DNA from 3 places in the Methylophilus luteus genome. Region 1 is predicted to be linked to each of the others. Evidence: riboswitches for the same ligand, from Rfam matches in the RefSeq annotation. Region 1 holds a riboswitch; each other region holds the start of a gene.

Region 1 (6,899 bases):
TGAAGCAGGCAATGGCGACAAGGTCGATGGTACTGCCACAGATCTGGTCAGTGGCTTCTTCAAGCTGGGGGCAGAGGCTGAAGGCGGCCACCGCTTGCAGCTCAGCCATGAGCGCGTGCGTGACGATGCGGTGCGGCCGTTTCGTGGCAATATCGGGTTTATTTCAGGCAGGCCAGCCACAGAACCGCGGGTGCGTGATTACGAGATGACTCGTGACAATACCGTGCTGCGTTATACCCAGATCGATCCTGACCACTGGTGGAACCCGACTGCGGTGCTGGCTTACAGTAAAACTGAAATCACCGTGCCTATCATCACGGCCGCTGGCGTGGAGCTTTACCAGGGCACCGGTGAAACCGCCAGTTTCAACGGCAAGTTTGAGAACAAATTCCCGCTGGAGATAGGTAGCATTGTTGCGGGTGTAGATTTCTACCGCGACCAGGCAAAATACAGGGATCCGGATACACGACCAGATGAAAAAGCCAGCAATAACGGTGCTTATGTGCAGGCGCGGATCAACCCCTGGCAGCCTTTGCAACTCTCCTTTGGTATCCGTAATGATAGGCATGAGTTGACCGGCACCCGAGGCGAAAGTTGGGAACACTCCGGTTTCAGCTCCAATGCCTCGGGTGAGTTGTCTGTCATCCCTGAACTGCTGACCGTCAAAGCGGGTTATTCAGAAGTGTTTAGCGGCAGCCTGATGGCGGAAAACTTTATTATGAACACCGCCTGGAATTATGGCCGTGGCCCACGCGCCACTAAAGCCGATAACTATTTTGTCGGCTTACAAAGTCGCTTCTACGGATTTACTGCCGATGCCAAAGTATTCGAAACGCATATAGACGATGCACGCGTCGCGAGATTTAACCCTGTCACTAGCGCAATTCTGGCAAGAGATGTACGTACACGCGGCTATGAACTTGGCCTGGCTTATCAGTGGGAGCAAAGTTTTGCCCGCGCACGGCTGGCCGATATCGATGTCACCATAGACGGCGCCAATACCGATAGTGATGCCGGCAACTACCTGGCGACCCCGGTAGGCGAGATCCTTTACCTCACGGTCGGCCATCATTTTCCGTCCCTACACCTGACGCTGGGTGGCGATGCCGAGTTTGCGCAAAAATATAAAAAAGTCAGCAATGGCACCCTCGATTTCCCGTCGTATGAGGTATTTAATATTTATGCCGAGTACCAGCCGACCTGGGCAGTCAAAACCAAATGGCGCATAGATGTGCGTAATCTGTTTGATGACAACTACGCCGACCGCGCCACCTACCAGGGCTTTAACACCGTGACACCGCTGTATCAGCCGGGGCGCAGTGTGTTGTTCAGTGTCGCCGCGACGTTCTAGGCAGACTATGCACCAGCCAGTGCCCGTGCTCATAGCATCGCTTTAAATGCGCCAGGTTTTTGTCCTTATCCACAGGTATGTGGGGCTGACCCTGACCCTGTTTCTGATGCTGGCGGGTGTGACCGGCAGCTTCATCGCATTTTATGATGAGCTGGAAACGCAGCTGCACCCCGAGTTCAGGCGGGTGCAGCTGCCTGCGCAGCAGGCCGCCATCAGTGCGGTCACACTGGCCACTATGCTGCAGACGCAATACCCGGATGCGATGTTTAATCGCATCAACCTGCAGCATGCCGCTGACGAGCCGGTTTCATTCTATTTACAACCCCGGCCTGGTAACAAGCACGGATTGGCGAATGATGAGATCTTCGTCAACCCCTACACCGGGCAGGTGTTGGCCCAACGCAAATGGGGCGATATCACCCAGGGCAGCATCAACCTGCTGCCGTTCTTGTACCGCTTGCATTACTCACTGGCATTGGATAAAACCGGCCGTTTGATCCTGGGCGTACTGGCGCTGCTGTGGACAGTGGATTGTTTTATCGGCGCTTATCTGACCTGGCCGGCACGTCAGCGCAAAGCCGGCCTGATCAAACCAGCACTGACCGCTCAGGCCCAGCCTAATACCTGGCTGCGGCGCTGGTGGCGTGCGTGGCAAGTGCGCTGGCAGGGCGGGGCGGCGAAAGTGAATTTTGACCTGCACCGCGCCGGCGGTTTGTGGCTGTGGGCCATGCTGCTGGTGTTTGCCTGGTCCAGCGTGGCGTTCAACCTGCGTGATGTCTATTACCCGGTGATGGGCACGCTATTCAGCAAACAGGGTTTTGGCGAAGAGATCCCCAGGTTAGCCCAGCCATTGTTACACCCAAGGCTGGATGCACATGCCGCGCTGGCCACAGGCCGCAGCCTGATGCAACAGCTCAGCCTGGCCATGCAGTTTGCCATTCACCATGAAGCCAAGCTTTATTACGATGCCGGCAAAGGCACTTACACCTATATCGTCAACTCCAGCCGCGATGTGTCTGAAAAATCAGCCAATACTGCGGTGATGTTCAATGCCAACAGTGGTGAACGCCTGGCCGTTTATTTGCCAACCGGGGCGGCGGCGGGCGATAGCATCACGCAATGGTTGCTGGCCTTGCATACGGCCAAGGTGTGGGGTTTGCCCATGCAGATATTCGTCAGCGCCATGGGGGTTGGCGTGTTTGGTTTAAGTGTGACCGGTGTGCTGATCTGGTTGAAAAAGCGTCAAGCACGCCAGCGGGTGCGGCAGCTTAAACACGCACAGTTGTAAAGACTGCGTTTAGCTTTACCAGCGGCGGCTCAACATAAAGTGCAAAACAATCGCCTCGTTACGAAGTTCGGATGCGCCGAATAAGGCGCTGTCGTATTTTACTTTTACCGGCAGCATCCATTCCACGCCACCGGTGGCCAGCCAGTTCTGGTCTATCTTGCGCGCGGCGCCCAGGGTCAGGTGATGCTCGAGGATACCAGCCAGCAAGGGATTCGTATTCTCACGCGGAATCGGGTTTTTGCCATAGTTGTGGCCGGCATAAATGGTGGTGCGGTCATCCCAGTTATAAGCTACGCCGGTGGCGACTACCCACTGGTTTTTCCAGTCGGCAGCAGCCGTCGGGAAAGGGTAAACGGCAGGGGCGGCCGGGTTGTTGGGTTTGGTGGCACGCAGTCTTACGTCGTTGATGGCATCGTCCCAGTTCATCCAGTTGAGCTTGAATGACAGCAACCAGGCATCTGCTGGCTTGAATGCCAGGCCTACAGCCACTTCGCGTGGCAGAGCAAAGCCTTTGACTGAGGCGTCTGAGTATTTCACCTGGCCCAATCCGGCACTGGTGTAGTCGGCAACCAGTGTGCCACCGGTCATAGGCAACTCGGTTTTTTCTGTATAAGTGGCCGCCAGGGTTAGCGTGGGGGTGACGCGATATTGCATGCCTAATTTAAAACCGGTACGCAGTGCTGAAGCATCTTCGAGCTTATAACCGGAAAACCCGGCCAGACCACCAAACGAGGTGTTGGCAAAGAAATCCTGTTCTATGCTGGCATAAACGATATTCAGGCTGGCACCTAAAGAGAGTTTTTCATTCACCTGGCAGCCTATGCCGGGGATGACCTTGGCGATGCCGAACAGCGAGGATAAATCATCGCGATTGCCAAACGGCGTGCGTATCTTATCGAACACACCACCCGCGCCGCCTTGGGCGAAGAAACCTATGCCTGCCGTGCAGGAGGTATCTTCCAGTGGCCGCGCATAGCCGCCACCGCCGAGAAAGGTGTAGCGGTTGGATGCATGTTCTTCGTTGCGGGGGTCTTTATGCACCAGGTCGGTGGTGCGTAGCACCGAGCCGAACATATCCAGCAGCGGTGCCTTGATCTGGGTCAGCCCGGCCGGGTTGGTGTTGAGCGCGCTGGTGTCGCGCGCTACCGCCACGTCGGCACCGGCCATCAGGCTGGATTCGGCACCAAAGCCGATCAGGTTGATGCCGTTGGTGGCATGTGCAGTACTGGTGAAAGCCAAAGTCAGGGCAGTTGCTAGGCGGATTGCGGAGTAGGAGCAGGAAGTCATAACGAGTTTCGGTTTTATTGCATTAAAAGCAGTTTCGCATAATCTGGCACCGCTCAGTCGCAATAATAGAGCAGTAATTACATGGTATTTATGCGGCAATGAAAATGCCCACAGCTAAGTTGCGCAGATTTTGTCTGTGCTGGCGGTGATTAGTATTGGTTAAGGCGCCCGCATACTTGTGTTTGCTTTTTCAGGCCGTTTTTGTTTTTATCCAGGCTGATCAAGATGTTACAGCTTTGTAACAAAGCTATGCGCAATTCAATTAAAAATGCAATGCATTTTCGCAACTTTTTATTAAAAAAAATCTTAAAAATATATTCCTAATAGAAACAACTAGTTGACGATTTTGAGATGACTTTATAACTATATCTTGTGTTTTGTCTGATTGAAAAGCCATAGATATTGTTTTATAGTCGCATCCATACGGTTTGCAGAAGAAACACTTCTTCGGCATTTAAAAGGGAATCTGGTGCGTGAAACCGCCTAGCGCTCACCAAGCCAGAGCTGCCCCCGCAACTGTGATCAGCGAGTTGTTTGCCAACACTAGCAGCCACTGAAGAAATTCGGGAAGGCGAGTGCAAATAATCATGACCTGAGAGCCAGGAGACCGACCGTCAGTTTTTTTACTTGTTAACGTTTGAGGCGGGGTGTCCTCGGCTTTGCAATGCATAGTGCATGAGACCGGTTTGCGGTCTGCCATGTTTGCGTTTGCGTCTTAGCTTGAACCCCCGCTGCCAGAATTGGGAGCCATCAATGTCACAATACGAATCCATGCAAGCCACCAAACGTGATGGCCGCAAGGAACCTATCAATCTCGACAAGATCCACCGCGTGATTGACTGGGCAGCACAGGGCCTGAACAATGTGTCGGTGTCGCAGGTGGAGTTGCGCTCCCATATTCAGTTTTACGATGGCATACGCACGGATGATATCCATGAGACCATCATCAAGTCAGCTGCTGACCTGATCTCGGAAGAAACGCCGGATTATCAGTACTTGTCAGCACGCCTGTCTATCTTTCACCTGCGCAAGATCGCCTACGGCCAGTTTGAGCCGCCGCATCTGTTTGACCATGTCACCAATCTGACAGCACTGGGCAAATACGACCAGCACCTGCTGCGCGATTACAACCGTGAAGAGTTTGATGTGCTGAATGGCTATATAGACCACTGGCGCGATATGAACTTCTCCTATGCGGCGGTCAAGCAGCTCGAAGGTAAATACCTGGTGCAGAACCGCGTCACCAAAAAGATCTACGAGAGCCCGCAGTTCCTGTACATCCTGGTGGCCATGTGTTTGTTTGCCAACTACAAAGGCCAGGTGCGCCTGGACCTGATCAGGCGTTTTTATGACGCGGTATCTACCTTCAAGATCTCGCTGCCTACGCCTATCATGTCTGGTGTGCGCACCCCTACGCGCCAGTTCAGCTCCTGCGTGCTGATAGAGTGTGGTGATAGCCTGGATAGTATCAACGCCACCACCAGCGCCATCGTCAAATATGTGTCACAACGTGCAGGCATAGGTGTGAACGCCGGCCGTATCCGCGCGCTGGGCAGTGAGATCCGTGGCGGCGAAGCGCAGCATACCGGTTGCCTGCCGTTCTACAAATTGTTCCAGTCTGCCGTGAAGTCCTGCTCGCAGGGCGGTGTGCGTGGTGGTGCAGCGACATTGTTCTACCCGCTGTGGCACCTTGAAGTCGAATCGCTGCTAGTGCTGAAAAACAACCGCGGTGTAGAAGAAAACCGCGTGCGCCACCTCGATTACGGTGTGCAGATCAACCGCCTGATGTACCAGCGCCTGATCAAGAGCCAGAACATCACCTTGTTCTCGCCGCATGATGTGCCTGGGCTATACGACGCCTTCTTTGCCGACCAGGATGAGTTCGAGCGCCTGTATACCCAGTACGAAGCCGATGACAGCATACGCAAACGCACGCTGCCAGCGGTTGAGCTGTTCTCGCTGATGATGCAGGAACGTGCCGGTACCGGCCGTATCTACATCCAGAACGTAGACCATTGCAACACGCACAGCCCGTTTGACCCGGCAGTGGCACCGGTGCGCCAATCCAACTTGTGTATGGAGATCGCACTGCCGACCAATGCCCTGAATGACATCAACGATACCGAGGGCGAGATCGCGCTTTGTACCTTGTCTGCATTCAACCTGGGTGCGCTGGAGTCACTGGACGAGCTGGAAGGCCTGGCTGACCTGGTGGTGCGTGCACTCGATGCCTTGCTCGAATACCAGGATTACCCGGTGAAAGCCGCGCTCAACGCCACCGACAAACGCCGTTCACTGGGCGTGGGCGTGATCAACTATGCCTATTACCTGGCGAAAAACGGCACCAACTACACCAGCGACGAAGCGCTGGGCCTGACACACCGCACGTTTGAGGCGATCCAGTTCTACCTGCTCAAGGCATCGGTACAGCTGTCACGCGAGTTCGGCCCGTGTGGTGCCTTCCAGGAAACCACCTACGCCAAAGGCATATTGCCTATAGATACCTACAAGAAAGACCTGGACGCCGTGTGCAGCGAACCATTGCTGCTGGATTGGGAAAGCCTGCGTACCGAGATCCAGAAAGACGGCCTGCGCAACTCCACCCTGACTGCCTTGATGCCATCAGAGACTTCCAGCCAGATCGCCAATGCCACCAACGGTATCGAGCCGCCACGTGGCCTGGTCTCGGTCAAGCAGTCTAAAGACGGCATCCTGCGCCAGGTAGTGCCAGAGATAGACCGCCTGCGTGACCAGTACCAGTTGCTGTGGAAAATGCCTAACAATGAGGGTTACCTCAAGCTGGTGGGCATCATGCAGAAGTTTGTCGATCAATCGATCTCTGCCAACACCAACTATGACCCGACCCGTTTTGAAGGTGGCCGTGTGCCTATGAAGCAACTGTTGAAAGACTTGCTGCAGGTGTACAAGCTGGGCATTAAAACGCTGTACTACCACAACACCCGCGATGGTGCG
Region 2 (6,899 bases), 1.8 Mb from region 1:
TTAAGCGTATCCACACTGGCCAAGGCTTCGCTGTGCTTGCCATTGGCTTCGGCGATCAAACCGAGGTAGTAGAAAGCCTGGCTATGTTGCTCGTTCATGCTCACCACACGGTGCAGATGTTGTTCAGCCAGGGTCAGGTCATGTGTTTCATACTCGGCCGCTGCCAGGTAGAACCAGGCTTCGGTACTGGCAGGCTCTTGTTTCACCCATTGCGCAGCCACTGTTTTCAGGCCATTCCAGTCTTTATGCAGGTAGGGGAACACCACTTTCATAAAGTTAGGCCATTGCGCAGCTGGTTTACCCCAGAACGGCAATTCGCTTTTTACCACCACCGGGCCAGCCGGCTTGTTCAGTAAAGCCTGCACCCAGTCTATGGACATATAGTAATAATACGCATCCTTGCCCGGGCTTTTCAGCGTGATCAAACCTACCAGCGTGCCGGACTCATCAAACAGGCCACCACCGCTGGCACCTTGCCTGAAAGTAGGCGTGGCGCGCACGATGACTGAATCATCCAAGCTGAACAGACCCTTGACCACGCCCTGGGTGGTCACTGGCGCTGGCACAAAGCTGGGATAGCCTATGGTGAATACCGGTTGTTCGTATTTCAGTTCGCTGCTGGATTTCATTTTGACAGGTGCCAGCGGCAGATCTTCCATTTGCAGCATGCATACGTCGTGTTTCCAGTCAGGCTTGACGCCTACCGCATGGTAAACCGCGCCGCCACTCAGCACACTGATGCTGCTGGCATTGGCGACCACGTGGCAGTTAGTCACCACCTGGTTTTCAGCCACCACGACACCGGAACCCAAACCGAACTGACCGTTGGTGAGACCGACCTGGATGCGCAACACACGACTGTTCAATGATTCCAGCAACTCGCCAGAAGGTTCTGCCATCAATGGTGCAGTCAAGCACCCTACCAGTAAACCGATCAATAACTTTGTCATGTCGTGCTCCAATCCGTTACAGCATATTTGGTGTTTCGTTGGAAAGCCTGTACTTGCATTTCAGCAAGATGCATTCCAACCTGTGATGCACACAAATAAAGCAGCACGGTGTTTGCGCCAACAACTGATTGATTGAAAAATAATTAATTAATAATCAACGAGTTAAAAACAAAATCAGCACGGAGCATGCGTTTAAATCAGTTTAAAAAACCCAGAATTTTTGATTTACAACGTTGCCAAGCAAAATCGAAAACAGATAGAAGCGCACCATTAAAGTGCACAGAAATAGCGGCTTGCACAATCAATGCACATCAACGATTCAGAGCGGATTTTTTGCGGCTATCAGGGTCATGGCGACATAAAAAAAGCCGCATCTGCAATGCGGCCTGGGGGACTACAACGGGATTTAGAATCTACCTGCGCTCAATTGCCAGGCCAGCGTTAATGGTTGGCAATAAACACGCGGTTGCGGCCTTGCTGTTTGGCGGAGTAAAGGGCGTTATCGGCCATGCGCATCATATGCGCCAGGCCTTGCTGCTCGGTCAGCTGCGAGGTAGAAACCAGCCCGAACGAGGCGGTGTAGTGGATCTTTTCACCATTTTCCACCAGCACACTATGGTCGATCTCGGAGCGCAGGCGCTCTATGACGCGGGCAGCTTCGTGCAGATCGGTCATAGGCATCAGGATACCGAACTCTTCTCCACCCAGCCTGCCGACCATATCACTGGTGCGCAACGCATTCACGCACCTGAGACAGAAGTTCTGCAAGATCAGGTCGCCGGCGTGGTGACCATGCTGATCGTTGATCTTTTTGAAATGATCGATATCGACCATGGCGAACGAAAATGGTGCTGCGTAGCGCTGGCTGCGCCTGATCTCGGATTCCAGCTCGTGCATGAAGTGCCGGCGGTTGGCGATGCCAGTTAAAAAGTCGGTGAAGGCGAATTTGTCGGCCTCTATATGCAGTTGGTAGATGCGCCACACCACAAACACGCTGACCAGCAAAAACAATGACAGTAGCAAAGACGCATAGATCAAACCCGCCCTGGTATGCCGTTGCAGCCGCTGCTGGCTTTCTTCCACATACTGGTTGGCGCGCTGGTTGGCATAGGCGAGTATAGATTCATTGAGCCTGGCCACTTCTGCAAAGCGGCTGGTCCAGTCGGTCTCTATCAGGCGGTTGGCTTCGCGAAACCTGGCATCTTCCAGCTTTTGCAAGATCATGTCGCGCACCTGGTTGAGTGCCTGCCACTTTTGTTGCAGGTTGATGATCTGCTGCGGGTCACCGGTGTAGCTGTGCTGCATGACTGCGATGTTTTCTTCTGCCAGCCGCTCGCGTGCCTCAATAAAAGCGATGGTTTCGCCCATGGCATTGGCATCGGCCTGGATCAGTGTGGCGTAAAGCAGGCTGCTGCGTATCTGGTAGAGGTCGGCTTTTAATTGCTGAGCGGCATTTGAAACCGCAAACGGCTGCTCGTAAAGATTGCGCGTGGTCTGGTGCATCTCGCGCATGCTGGAAAAGTAGATCCACAGGAATAATAGCGCGCCGATAAAAGCGATCAGAAATCCCGCTACCAGGATATACAACACCGCTTTTTTGCGCTGTCTCTTCATGCTTTAACCCATCGCCATAGCAACATGTGGCATGCCTGTGGCACGACTTTACGCACCCAGCAACCTGGTGATAAACGCCCACTCTTTGGGGTCGACCGGCGTGATAGACAATCGGTTGCCTTTTTGCAAGGTGCGCATATTGGCCAGCTCGGGGATCTCGCGCATTTCTTTCAGGCTGAGCACGCGCGTTTTACGCACCAGTTTGACATCCACATTCACCCAGCGCGGATTCTCAGGGGTGGATTTAGCATCAAAATATTTATGCCCAGGCACAAACTGAAACTTGTCCGGATAAGCCGGCGTGCTCACCTCACAGATGCCGACTATGCCTGGCACCTCGCAGTTGGAATGGTAAAACAACACACCATCGCCCACCTTCATCTGGTCGCGCATAAAGTTGCGCGCCTGATAATTGCGCACGCCATACCAATCTATGCTTTGATTAGGCAAGCCCGCCAGATCATCAATCGAAACATCCGACGGTTCGGACTTCATCAGCCAATAACGTGCCATCTGTTAAAACCTTCTTCCCTCATGCAAATGTCCAGTATCATAAATGCCTGTACCACCAGCACCGTTAAACCGGAAACCCAAAATCATAAACCCCAGTATCATAAACCAAAGTCACCCCACATTACATATGGCTAAAAACGTCCTCGGCACCCTGCTCATCCCTTGCAGCACTTATCCTGTCACCGGTTTTATGCGTGATGGCTGTTGCGGCTTTCATCCTGAAGACAGCGGCAGGCATACCATATGTGCAGAAATGACAGATGAGTTTCTGGCGTTTTCTACCGCGCAGGGCAATGACCTGTCTACCCCTATCCCGGACTATGGTTTCCCCGGACTGCATGCCGGCGACCGCTGGTGCGTATGTGCACGGCGCTGGCTGGAAGCCAGTGAAGCCGGCTATGCACCACCTGTGGTACTGGAATCTTGCGATGAGAGCTGTCTGGAAGTCGTCAGCCTGGCTGACCTGATGTACCACGCCCTGAGATAGGCTGGCAGAAAGAAAATGTGCTTTTGAGAAGGTGTATTAAGGGGTTACCTGAGCCATAATCCTGAACCAAAAAGTTCAGGTGGTAACAGCCTAAGGTACATTAGGTTCACACGCCAAGGGAGTCTTAAAAGATATCCCAACTTAGTGCGATCGCACAGCACCTGATGAGCCGAAACCTATAACAAAGACTAGTTCAAGGAATTTAGACCCAGGCAACGCCTTAATACACCTTCTTAAAAGCACACCGTATAAAAAATGATACGCCAATTACTGCTATTGACGGTGAATATTTTATGAAGTTAAGAGGATTACAACAATTTATGTTGACTGGATAACACTTCATCCATTTGCTGTTGCATGGTGGTGATGCGTTTTTTCACATCGCCCACATCCACGCCATCACTGCGGGTATTCAATAATTCATGCGTGATATTCAGTGCCGCCATGATGGCAATGCGTTCTACACTGACCATTTTGCCCGCATCGCGGATCTCGCGCATTTTACCATCCAGGTAGCCTACCGCCTGCACGATCACATCGCGCTCTTCGTCAGTACAAGTCACACTGAAGGCACGGCCCATGATTTCAATATCGATCGGTTGTTTAGCCATTGCTTATTGTCCTTCCTGTGGCAGTGCAGACAATAATTTTTCTAACTGCACGCTGGCTTGAGTCATATTCAGCTTGAGCGATTGCGACTCCTGGTGCAGTTTCGTCACCTCCTGACGCAACTGGCCATTGTCCTCACGCAAGTGATGACACAGCGCAATTAACTTCGCCACACGCTCTTCCAAACTTTTCAGATCAGCATCCATCGAACCATTATCAATGAAAAAAATGATTGTGGTCAATAGCTAAGCGTAGTTTTTCAAAGTAAATTAAAGATTTCAACTTGAATCCGCGCTCAATGTTTGCTCGCAAAAGCAGGCACTTTCAACTAAAATGAGCGCCAGTTGTCAGGTGCTTCGCGCTGTGTTCTTGCAGACGGAGTGAAACTGGGAAACAGGTGCGTGAATTCACATTCGCAATGCCTGTGCTGCCCCCGCAACGGTAAGCAAGTGCGGGTCTATCAATAAGCCACTGAGTACACACTCGGGAAGGCGATAGATCAAAACTTGCAAGCCCGGAGACCGGCCTCACAACTAACCATTTGCAATACCGCGGGGTGACGGTGTCTGATAGTGTATTTCTAATCTTGCTAGCCATAGCAACGCTAAATCCATTGTCCCTTACCCCTGGTATCGCCCAATAACCCATATGCGGGGTCGCATATGCACCAGGGATAAGATAATGAAAAAGAAACTTCCATTCAGTGTAGTCACTACAGTATTCAAATCTTCACACGCAGCAGAAGATTCTATGAAAAAAATTACGTTACTGGGGCTGATGGCAGCTTTGCCTATCAACACCTTAGCCGCAGAAACGCTGGCGACACCAAACCTGGACGAAGTCGTGGTCACCGCCAGCAGGACCTCGCAATCCACCAAAACCGTCACCGGTGATATCACCGTCATCGATAGCGAAGAAATCAACCGGCTACAAGGTGGCTCTCTGGCCGACCTACTCAGGCTGCAACCTGGCGTACAAAGTTACAGCAATGGTGGCATGGGCACTAGCAGCAATATCACCTTACGTGGCACCAACGATAATCAGCTGATTGTACTGGTCGACGGCGTGCGTATTAACTCCGGCACTACTGGCACTACAGCTTTTGAGAATATTCCCCTTGCATTGATTGACCGCATTGAAATCTTGCGCAGCCCAGCATCTAGCCTGTATGGCTCCGATGCGATTGGTGGCGTGATCCAGATCTTCACGAAACGTGGCAGCGGTAATAAAACACATATTTACGGTACAGTTGGTGCTGGCAGCTATGATACTTACACAGGCAATGCCGGGATCGATACCACTTACAAAGCATTGAAATTAGGCGCACAAATCAGCAGCTATGACACCCGTGGCATCAGCGCAAAAAAACACCCGCCATTAAATGTGGACAAAGACCGTGACGGCTACCAAAATTTCAGTGGATCAGCTTATGCCAATCTGGAGTTTGCTCCAGGACATACTCTGGGACTGAACTACCTGGAGAGCGATGGCCGTAGCGAATATGACAATGGTTATGTTGGCAACCATCAAAACCGCTACCAGCAAGGTTATGGGGTCACGCTGAAGAACGCACTGACCGAACGCTGGAAGAGTACCTTGCAATATAACAATGGTCGCGATCAGTCATATACCGTCAGCGCAGCAACTGGCGCAACAGCCAATAGTAATATTGAAACCGAGCAGCACCAGATTTCCTGGCAACATGATTACCAACTCTCGAATGGCACCATCATGTTTGCTTATGACCGGCTTGAACAGGATGTACTGACAAAGACTATCGGCAGGCAAACACTGGACAGAGGCAGAAGCAATGATGCTTTCGTCCTGGGTTATACCGGCAACTTTGACAACCATAGTGCCCAGTTATCTTTGAGAGAAGACCATAACAGCCAGTTTGGCAATTACACCACTGGTGGCCTAGGCTATGGTTATGCACTCACGCCAGCCTGGCGGGTAACGGCACAATACGGATCATCCTTCCGTGCACCTACATTCAATCAATTGTATGCGGTGAACTTCGGCAATCCGAACTTGGCTGCCGAGAAAGCAGACAATCTGGAAGCCAGCCTTCGTTACCAGGGTGAAGCTTTACAGGCCAAAGTCACCCTGTTTGATAACCATATCCGCAACTTCATTCAAACCTTAACCTCAGGTTGCCCGGTGGGCTTTCCAAACTGTGCAGTGAATGCAGGAAAAATTGAAATTCAAGGGGTGACTTTTGAAAGTAGCCTGGTTTTAAATGAAAGCTGGTTATTGTCCGGCAACCTGACGGTGCAATCCCCTAGAGTCGATGGCACAGACAATTTACTGGTTAGACGCGCCCAACGTTATGGCAATCTGGTATTGCAATACAAAACTGGTGATTGGAATTGGACTACAGAATTGACTGCGTCCTCACAACGCTACAACGATGCCGCTAACCGCCTTGCATTAGGTGGCTACGCCCTGCTCAACTCAACACTTGGATATCAGTTGAATCAAAACTGGCGACTGCAAGCCCGCGCCAATAATATTCTGGACAAAGATTATGTGCTGGCAGCAGTCAACTCCACGGTTGATTACAACACCATGGGTGCGAATGTGTTTTTCAGCCTGAACTATGACATGCACTAGGCACTGAATAAGCGGTGGATTTTGACCAAGCCAGATGGAATTGGGCTAAAATTCACCCCTGGCTAATTTAATAAAATTTGGGAGTCGTTGGCATGCCACGTAAAATTTCAACT
Region 3 (6,899 bases), on a different contig from region 1:
CAAACAAAGCGGCACTTTGCGCGCGGTTAGGTTCGATGGCCTAGTTGCCAGTTCAAAATGAGAGACTCAAGGTTAACGCCTTGGGTCTTTTTTGTTTTGGGGTGAGGTACACTAAGAGCATTAAGAGTAACTATTAATCATCAATATGAAAAATACTGAACAAGACGATGACTCAGTTTTTATTTTTAAGAGAAAAGAAGCTTTTGTATTATTCGAAGGTTCAGGAGGGGGTGCGGGGAAGTTGCTTGGGGCTATACCTGTAGTCGCGGTGGTAATAATCAAATCGATTTTCAAAAATAGTGAACAATCAAAGTAATCATCAACACGGTTTGTGCACGTGGTCGTTTTGAGCCATAACCGAGCAATCAAATGTAGCCTAGAAAGCCATGTAAATGAGACTTTTCCTTTTTCTTATATTTCTTTTAGCTCGCACCTTTGTTTATGCAGGTTGCAAACCACTTGAGACTCTTGAGGGTGTAGTGTCGATACCTACATGCGAGTTTGAATCGTGTGTTTCTGGAGCAAAAGCGATATACGAATATTCAAACAGAATTAAAGATGATCCCAATGTTTTGATGTTTAATCTCCATTCAAGCCCTTGGAGATTTTATGATGACGATATGCGAATTCTTACGATTGAAGAAGTCGCAAGGATGGCCAAACCTTACATCACCAGTGGGGCAAAGCGTATTGTTTTGATGGGTTCGTGGACGGGAGCATCACCTAACCGTAATGAAAAGTCGCTTTCACAGAGACTTTCGACGGCCCTCGATGGGTTTCCTGTTTCAGGAATGGATGGCTTTTTATGGTTAGCTAAAGACGGTTCAGCTAGAACGACCCATCAAGCGTTCTCAGTGCGCAAGGGTAAAGGAGAGTATAAAATTAAAACCGGTACAGAAGTGATGGTGTCTATGGTTGCTGGTTGGCCCATAGATGCTGAAGGCTACTCTCGTAGTGTAAAAGACTCGGATGGAATAATGCGTGCAGGTGCAGGGTGGGACATATTCTTTCTTTGCCCGGATAGTGCTTTAAGTTCATTTGAAACAGCAGCACAACTTTCAAATCCAATTGCTGCATACAATGCGGCTCTTATTCGCCTTGAAAGAAATGGTGAGGGTGACAGAGATAAGGCTGCTGAGCTTCTTATCAAAGCGGCTAAAAGTGGAGATGTAAAAGCGAAAGCACGATTGAATGCATTAAAGTTAAAGTAAGCTACACTGAGGCATCCTCTGTTTCTACTACTGTAAGCGCGTAGCTTCAATTGATGCTTTATTGCAGTTGTAATACAACTAGTGCTGTGTTCGACTCACAGAAGGGCCACCATTTATAAACTGACTCAAGATTAACGCCTTGGGTCTTTTTTGTTTTGTGGTGCTAATATCTTTCTATTAAGAATAACAATCTCAAATTCTAATCAGATGAACGCTTCAATAAGTTCTAATCGTATTTACTTTCAAGGGAACCCTTGGCCTGAAGGACATAAGATTAAAGATTTTCAGTGGACATTAGAGATAATAGACGCTGAGGTCTGGTTCCACTTCCATTTGGTAACAGATGATTATTATGCAGAGCGGGATATTGAAGATGATGAAAATCTAGATTATCCGTCGGAGTGGAATGCGCCTATTGTATGGGGCAACTATCATCGATGCACTATCTCTTCAACTGATTGGCACGAAGGGGGCTTTAAAGTTTGCGAGATTGACAAATACTCATTGGACTTTTTAAATGAATTAGAGCTTAGTGTAGATGCTTTGCCATGCGACCTTAATGACCATGATGCAAAAGCATTTCAGATTTACCTGTTAGGCCACGATACCGTAGTAGATCATTGTATTAAATTTTTTCGTATTGAAAGGACTGACAACTTTAGAATTCAATGGAATGGCAAGATTGCTTTGACGTATGTTGGTGACTATGAGCCTTCTCATCAATTCAATTTAGAAATTGCATCTGTTAAAGCGCCAACGCTTTATTTCAAACCCTGCCTCATAGTCGCAGGGCTTAAGCCATAACCAATCAGATTACAACGATAAAAGCGCATCACCATTGTTGGGTTAAGGAGATTTCAATTCTTTTTTGATTCACAGAAGTGACTAAATGCTCCAATTCTTCCAATAAATTACTATGCTGAGTCGTGTCTGAATATTTGTACTCTAAAATCTTCAATTTTAAAGAGTCCTCATATACTTGCTTCACTAAAGTCGAATACCTTTTAGAAGGTAAGACAAAGTAATGTTTTTGAGCATATTTATGTCTAAAACAATAATCCTCTAACAACAGTCTAATATCTGGATCATCTAGGCCACACCCTATAAAAATAAAAGTGTGTGTTCTTAGTAATGAGTCTAGCAACTCATAAAAATCTCTGTGGGAATTCCTGGCTTTGGCATAATCCACTCTGGTGAAAATGAGATTATTTGGTTCTGTAACGGTTCCATGTGATTTAATTAAAACTGGAGCATTTCTTCTTATTGAGTCTGCAATATCATCTTGAGTGTAATTTTTTATATTTATCGTCCCTTGGCTTGCAGCGCTTACATACGAATCATAGATATTATCGAAATTTGGAGTGATATTAATTCTAAGATCAAGTAGCCAAAGTAATTCATGAATCCTAGTATGACCATAACCTGGGGTTTGGAACTCATCTTTGACTAACTCAATAAATTCGTCTCCAAGAACGCGACGTATTACCTCACAAGCCGTTAATAAATCATTTTGTTTGATCAACTGTTTTGTAATGGTTTTATCTTTTGGTTGAAGTCTATTTGCAGCAACGTTCAAAAATTGAACCCATGACTTAGGACGAGTAACTCCATCTCTACCTAAAGAGTTCATTGATACCCCTGCTCCAAAGAAAATTACAGCTTTTCTTCTGGCAATGTCATCAATAATTTTTTCACCCCAGATCATTTTCAATCTCTCTGATATTCAACTCGATATTGTTAGAAATTTGGCTGACTATGTTTTCAAATTGCTTAACTTTTTCAAAATGTGCACCTACAACGCCATCAGCCGATTTCAAAGAGAAGATTGGCTTAGAGGCTGTCTGGGACATTGGTACTAAGCTTTGGAGATATGGAATTTCCCCTAATTTGTACTCTAATTTTTTTCCCAAATTGAATGGGGTAACTAAATGTTTATTAATGGCGGGAGTGATTTTCTTGATTATTTTTTCGTAGGCATTTACCGGTTGTTTTTTGCCATTGACAGTTTTGGCTGTGTACTGCTGGCTAACATACCCCAAAAACTTAATATTAGGTTTGGCTGGTTCCGCGCCATCATCAAAATGATAGTTAAATCCATTTTCCTCTATAAACGATTCAAGTCCTCTTTCAAGACCACGTTTCCATGTGCTGATTGCTAGTTCAATATTCTGAAGACCACGCAAACTAAAAATATCTGATGACATGGGAAGAATAAAATAGTCGCAGGATAAAAGAATTGTTCGATTTATTGCACCTAAGGACGGGCCGACGTCAAAGAAAACATAGTCATAAGCTTGTAGTTTTGCCCATTCCAAGAGCGCTCTGAAAAAAAATGTAGTTTTAAGCCCGCGTTCTTGACCACTTGTCGACTCAATCCAATCTTTAGAAAGAAAATCCTCAGCCAATGAGAATTTTGGATCACCTGGAACAATATCCACACCAAATTGCGTACTTCTAACTATAGGAATGGAAGCATAGCCTTTTGATTTTTTTAGCGAAGCTACAAGATCATTAATTGTGCCTGAGTCTTTTGTGGTTGCATAAAGTTCATCGAGCTTATTTTCTGACAACATATAAGCTGTCGCATTGCATTGCGGATCAGCATCCACTACTAGAATTTTTCTTCCTTGTGTGGCAAAGAAAGCTGCAACATTACACATAAGAGTAGTTTTCCCCACTCCACCCTTGTTGTTGAACACGCATATTGCTTTCATAGAATTTTCCTTTAATACCAACTTGGCTTTTCATTTAGATGAATAATTTCAATGATACTGACAATCGAGTCAAAGTTGTGGATTTCTGTTTGAGGGTTGGTTTGACTATCCCAATTCATCCTCGCGCAGCTTAAAAACGCTACTAAGTCACACGGCTAGAGCCATAGCCAAACAATCAAGGCTGGCTGATCGACCATGATCCCAGTGGCAATCATTGGCCGTTATGTTGGCTTGCCTGGGAATTGGCGCTGAATTAAGTATAAGTGGATTAAGTTAATGCTCAGATTCGCCTTTTGGCGGACAAAGCAGGGTGAGAAACCCAAGCTTAACGACTGGGGGGGTGATTTACTAAGTTAGACTATGATGCTTTTGCCTTCAATCAACAGCTGACTTATTTCTGATAACTATAAAAAGGAAAAATAATGAATCCAACGAATCAACCGACTTACATTAAACGTGCAGTCATTCTAATCATCTTTGCACTTGCATTAAGTTTCATCAAACTTGGCATAGATTATGACTATATTTCGTCTATTGCTCCTATCCGGTTTACGATCATAGGACTGGTTTGCACTGTCTTAATTGTGTTGTTTCTTGCCTATAAAATATGGACTGGTAGAAACTGGGCGCGCATTATTTTTACCGTTTTCTTTGTCATTGGCATTTATCCGGCTTTACTTTTATTACCTGTAGAAGCCCATCGAAATGTTGTAGTGCTGCTTGCTAGTAGTTTGCAGATTTCGTTACAAACAGTCGCAATTATTTATATGTTTCTACCGATTTCAAATGCTTGGTTTAAGTCAGTTAAACAAGCAAAAAGCACATAATTATTTGAATTTAATTTGCGCTGTCCGATTCACAGAGGGGCCACCATTTATTGAGAGACCCAAGGTTAACGCCTTAGGTCTTTTTTGTTTTGGGGTGAGGTAAAGCATCATCCATGCAGCCGCTTCATCATCGTGGTGTAAGTTTGTGTATATGCATTGACAGTGGAGTACTACAAACTTACACTCGCCTCACCATGGTTCAGCTTGGCAATGCTTTAAAAAGCCAAGCAGATTAATAGGGAATCCGGTGCCGTCTCAAGATGACTGCGAGACCATTCCGGAACTGCCCCCGCAACTGTAATCGGATAGCCTGTTCGCACATCTAGCCACTGAGTTCATCACTTGGGAAGGCCGCGAACAGACAGTGACCCGAGAGTCAGGAGACCTGCCCTGGTGTAGTCGTAGAGTTCGAATTAGGGCGGGGTGCTCCTGAGTAGAAGTGAATGTCAATTCACCGTTTACATATCTATAACACCGCATACACCAGCTAAGTTGTGTCGTACCCCGGCATGCATCAGGCTGCCCTTTTTGAACCCTGCTATTACCAACGTACGTGACGGATAGGTCGCGTTAATTTGAATGGTATTCAGGGAGTATTACAATCATGTTTAAACAAGAGGTATTGAGCGTGGCCATCCTGGCAGCGCTTTCCTGCAGTGCATACGCAACTGATGATGTGCTGGACGAAGTGGTCGTCAAAGCGCCTGCAGAACCCAGGGCGGCAATCAATCTCAATAAAACCAATAGCACGGCAAGCCGATTGGGTTTGACCGCAAAAGAGACACCCGCAAGCGTAGAAGCAGTGGATAGCGAAACCATACGCCAACGTGGGGATATCAGCATCAAAGAAGCTGTGACCCGTACCACCGGCATCACTGATATCAGCACCCCTGGCAATGGCCAATCCTTTTCATCCCGTGGATTCACAGGAAACAACTCCGTCGCACAAGCCGAAGACGGTGTGCGCCTGGTGACAGGGGCGGGCACGCTGACCTATCCATCAGATAGCTGGGGTTACGAAAGAATTGAGGTATTACGCGGCCCTGCTTCGGTCATATTTGGTGATGGTTCTGCAGGAGGCGTGATCAATAGTGTGAGAAAAAAAGCCAGCAAGGAAACGTCGCTAGAAGCTTTATTCGGGTTGGGAACACGCGGCGCTTATCGTGCCGGTGTCGGTGGGTCAGGTGCCATCGGTGATGTGGGTGCTTTCCGTATTGACGCCTCTGCACTAGGTGGTAATGGATACATAGATCGTGGCGATTATAAAAGTAAAAAAATCATGTCGTCGTTTCTATACACGCCTGCAGAAAATATACGGCTTGGTTTTACACTTGACCATGCAGAAGAGTCACCGACAGCCATCTATGGCTCGCCGCTAGTGAATGGAAAGATTTCACGCTCATTACGCAAAGCCAATTTCAATGTAGACAATGACGAAATGGATTTCATTGATACACGGGCACGCGCCAAGCTGGAATGGGATATCACTCCCTCATTAAAATTCAAGAATGAGACCTACTGGTTCAAGTCAGATAGGGAATGGCGTAACGCGGAAAACTATGCGTTGAATACGACGACTAACCGCGTCACCCGCAGCAGTTTTTTAGCGATTGAGCATGAGCAGACCCAGTATGGCAACCGTATGGAGCTAGCCTCGGTGGATGCGGTGTTCGGCCATCAGAACCGTATCGCCGCGGGTTGGGAAATATCGCATACCGATTTTCTGCATAGCAGCAATGCGGGCAACACCGCTACAGACAGTGTCCCTGTTTATAATTTCTCCCCCGGCCAGTTTAGAAGCACGACGGCGGTATTGAAAAACTACGATGCTGATCTCAAGCAGCAAGCCTTCTTTGTTGAGGATGCATTCAATGCGACGGATCACTTAAAGCTGATCGTTGGATTGCGTAAGGACCTGATCGATACCTATCGAAAAGACTACAGAGGCGCTGCCAATGTTGATCAGGATTTCTCACCGTTAACCTGGCGCGCAGGGGCTGTCTTTGATTTGACGCCAGAGACTGCCTTGTATGGGCAAATGAGCCGCGGCACAGACCCGGTGACTAACTTGTTAGGTTTGAATCTGGCAAACGCCCAGTTCGACCTGACTAAGTCGCGTCAGGAAGAAATAGGCATCAAGCACCTGC

Evidence for each region. A riboswitch is a leader RNA that binds a small molecule or an ion and turns the genes downstream of it on or off. The one in region 1 is predicted to bind cobalamin.
Region 2: it holds a riboswitch for cobalamin, as region 1 does, so the genes downstream of both, ACFQ1Z_RS09305 (TonB-dependent receptor domain-containing protein) here and nrdA (class 1a ribonucleoside-diphosphate reductase subunit alpha) in region 1, are expected to answer to the same signal.
Region 3: it holds a riboswitch for cobalamin, as region 1 does, so the genes downstream of both, ACFQ1Z_RS10160 (TonB-dependent receptor) here and nrdA (class 1a ribonucleoside-diphosphate reductase subunit alpha) in region 1, are expected to answer to the same signal.

Annotation. Positions count from the first base shown of each region.
Region 1 covers NZ_JBHTKB010000001.1:191,332-198,230, forward strand. The annotation lists gene ACFQ1Z_RS00815 (TonB-dependent receptor) at 1-1,351, shown strand, start outside; gene ACFQ1Z_RS00820 (PepSY-associated TM helix domain-containing protein) at 1,398-2,639, shown strand; gene ACFQ1Z_RS00825 (OmpP1/FadL family transporter) at 2,655-3,926, opposite strand; cobalamin riboswitch at 4,334-4,556, shown strand; gene nrdA (class 1a ribonucleoside-diphosphate reductase subunit alpha) at 4,680-6,899, shown strand, end outside.
Region 2 covers NZ_JBHTKB010000001.1:1,953,938-1,960,836, forward strand. The annotation lists gene ACFQ1Z_RS09275 (trypsin-like peptidase domain-containing protein) at 1-950, opposite strand, end outside; gene ACFQ1Z_RS09280 (GGDEF domain-containing protein) at 1,392-2,564, opposite strand; gene ACFQ1Z_RS09285 (EVE domain-containing protein) at 2,613-3,077, opposite strand; gene ACFQ1Z_RS09290 (DUF2237 family protein) at 3,205-3,564, shown strand; gene ACFQ1Z_RS09295 (cell division protein ZapA) at 3,873-4,175, opposite strand; gene ACFQ1Z_RS09300 (hypothetical protein) at 4,179-4,415, opposite strand; cobalamin riboswitch at 4,506-4,717, shown strand; gene ACFQ1Z_RS09305 (TonB-dependent receptor domain-containing protein) at 4,924-6,786, shown strand; gene ACFQ1Z_RS09310 (hypothetical protein) at 6,879-6,899, shown strand, end outside.
Region 3 covers NZ_JBHTKB010000002.1:125,010-131,908, forward strand. The annotation lists gene ACFQ1Z_RS10130 (hypothetical protein) at 146-316, shown strand; gene ACFQ1Z_RS10135 (hypothetical protein) at 393-1,211, shown strand; gene ACFQ1Z_RS10140 (hypothetical protein) at 1,419-2,015, shown strand; gene ACFQ1Z_RS10145 (SIR2 family protein) at 2,044-2,916, opposite strand; gene ACFQ1Z_RS10150 (ParA family protein) at 2,903-3,925, opposite strand; gene ACFQ1Z_RS10155 (hypothetical protein) at 4,348-4,752, shown strand; cobalamin riboswitch at 4,931-5,159, shown strand; gene ACFQ1Z_RS10160 (TonB-dependent receptor) at 5,357-6,899, shown strand, end outside.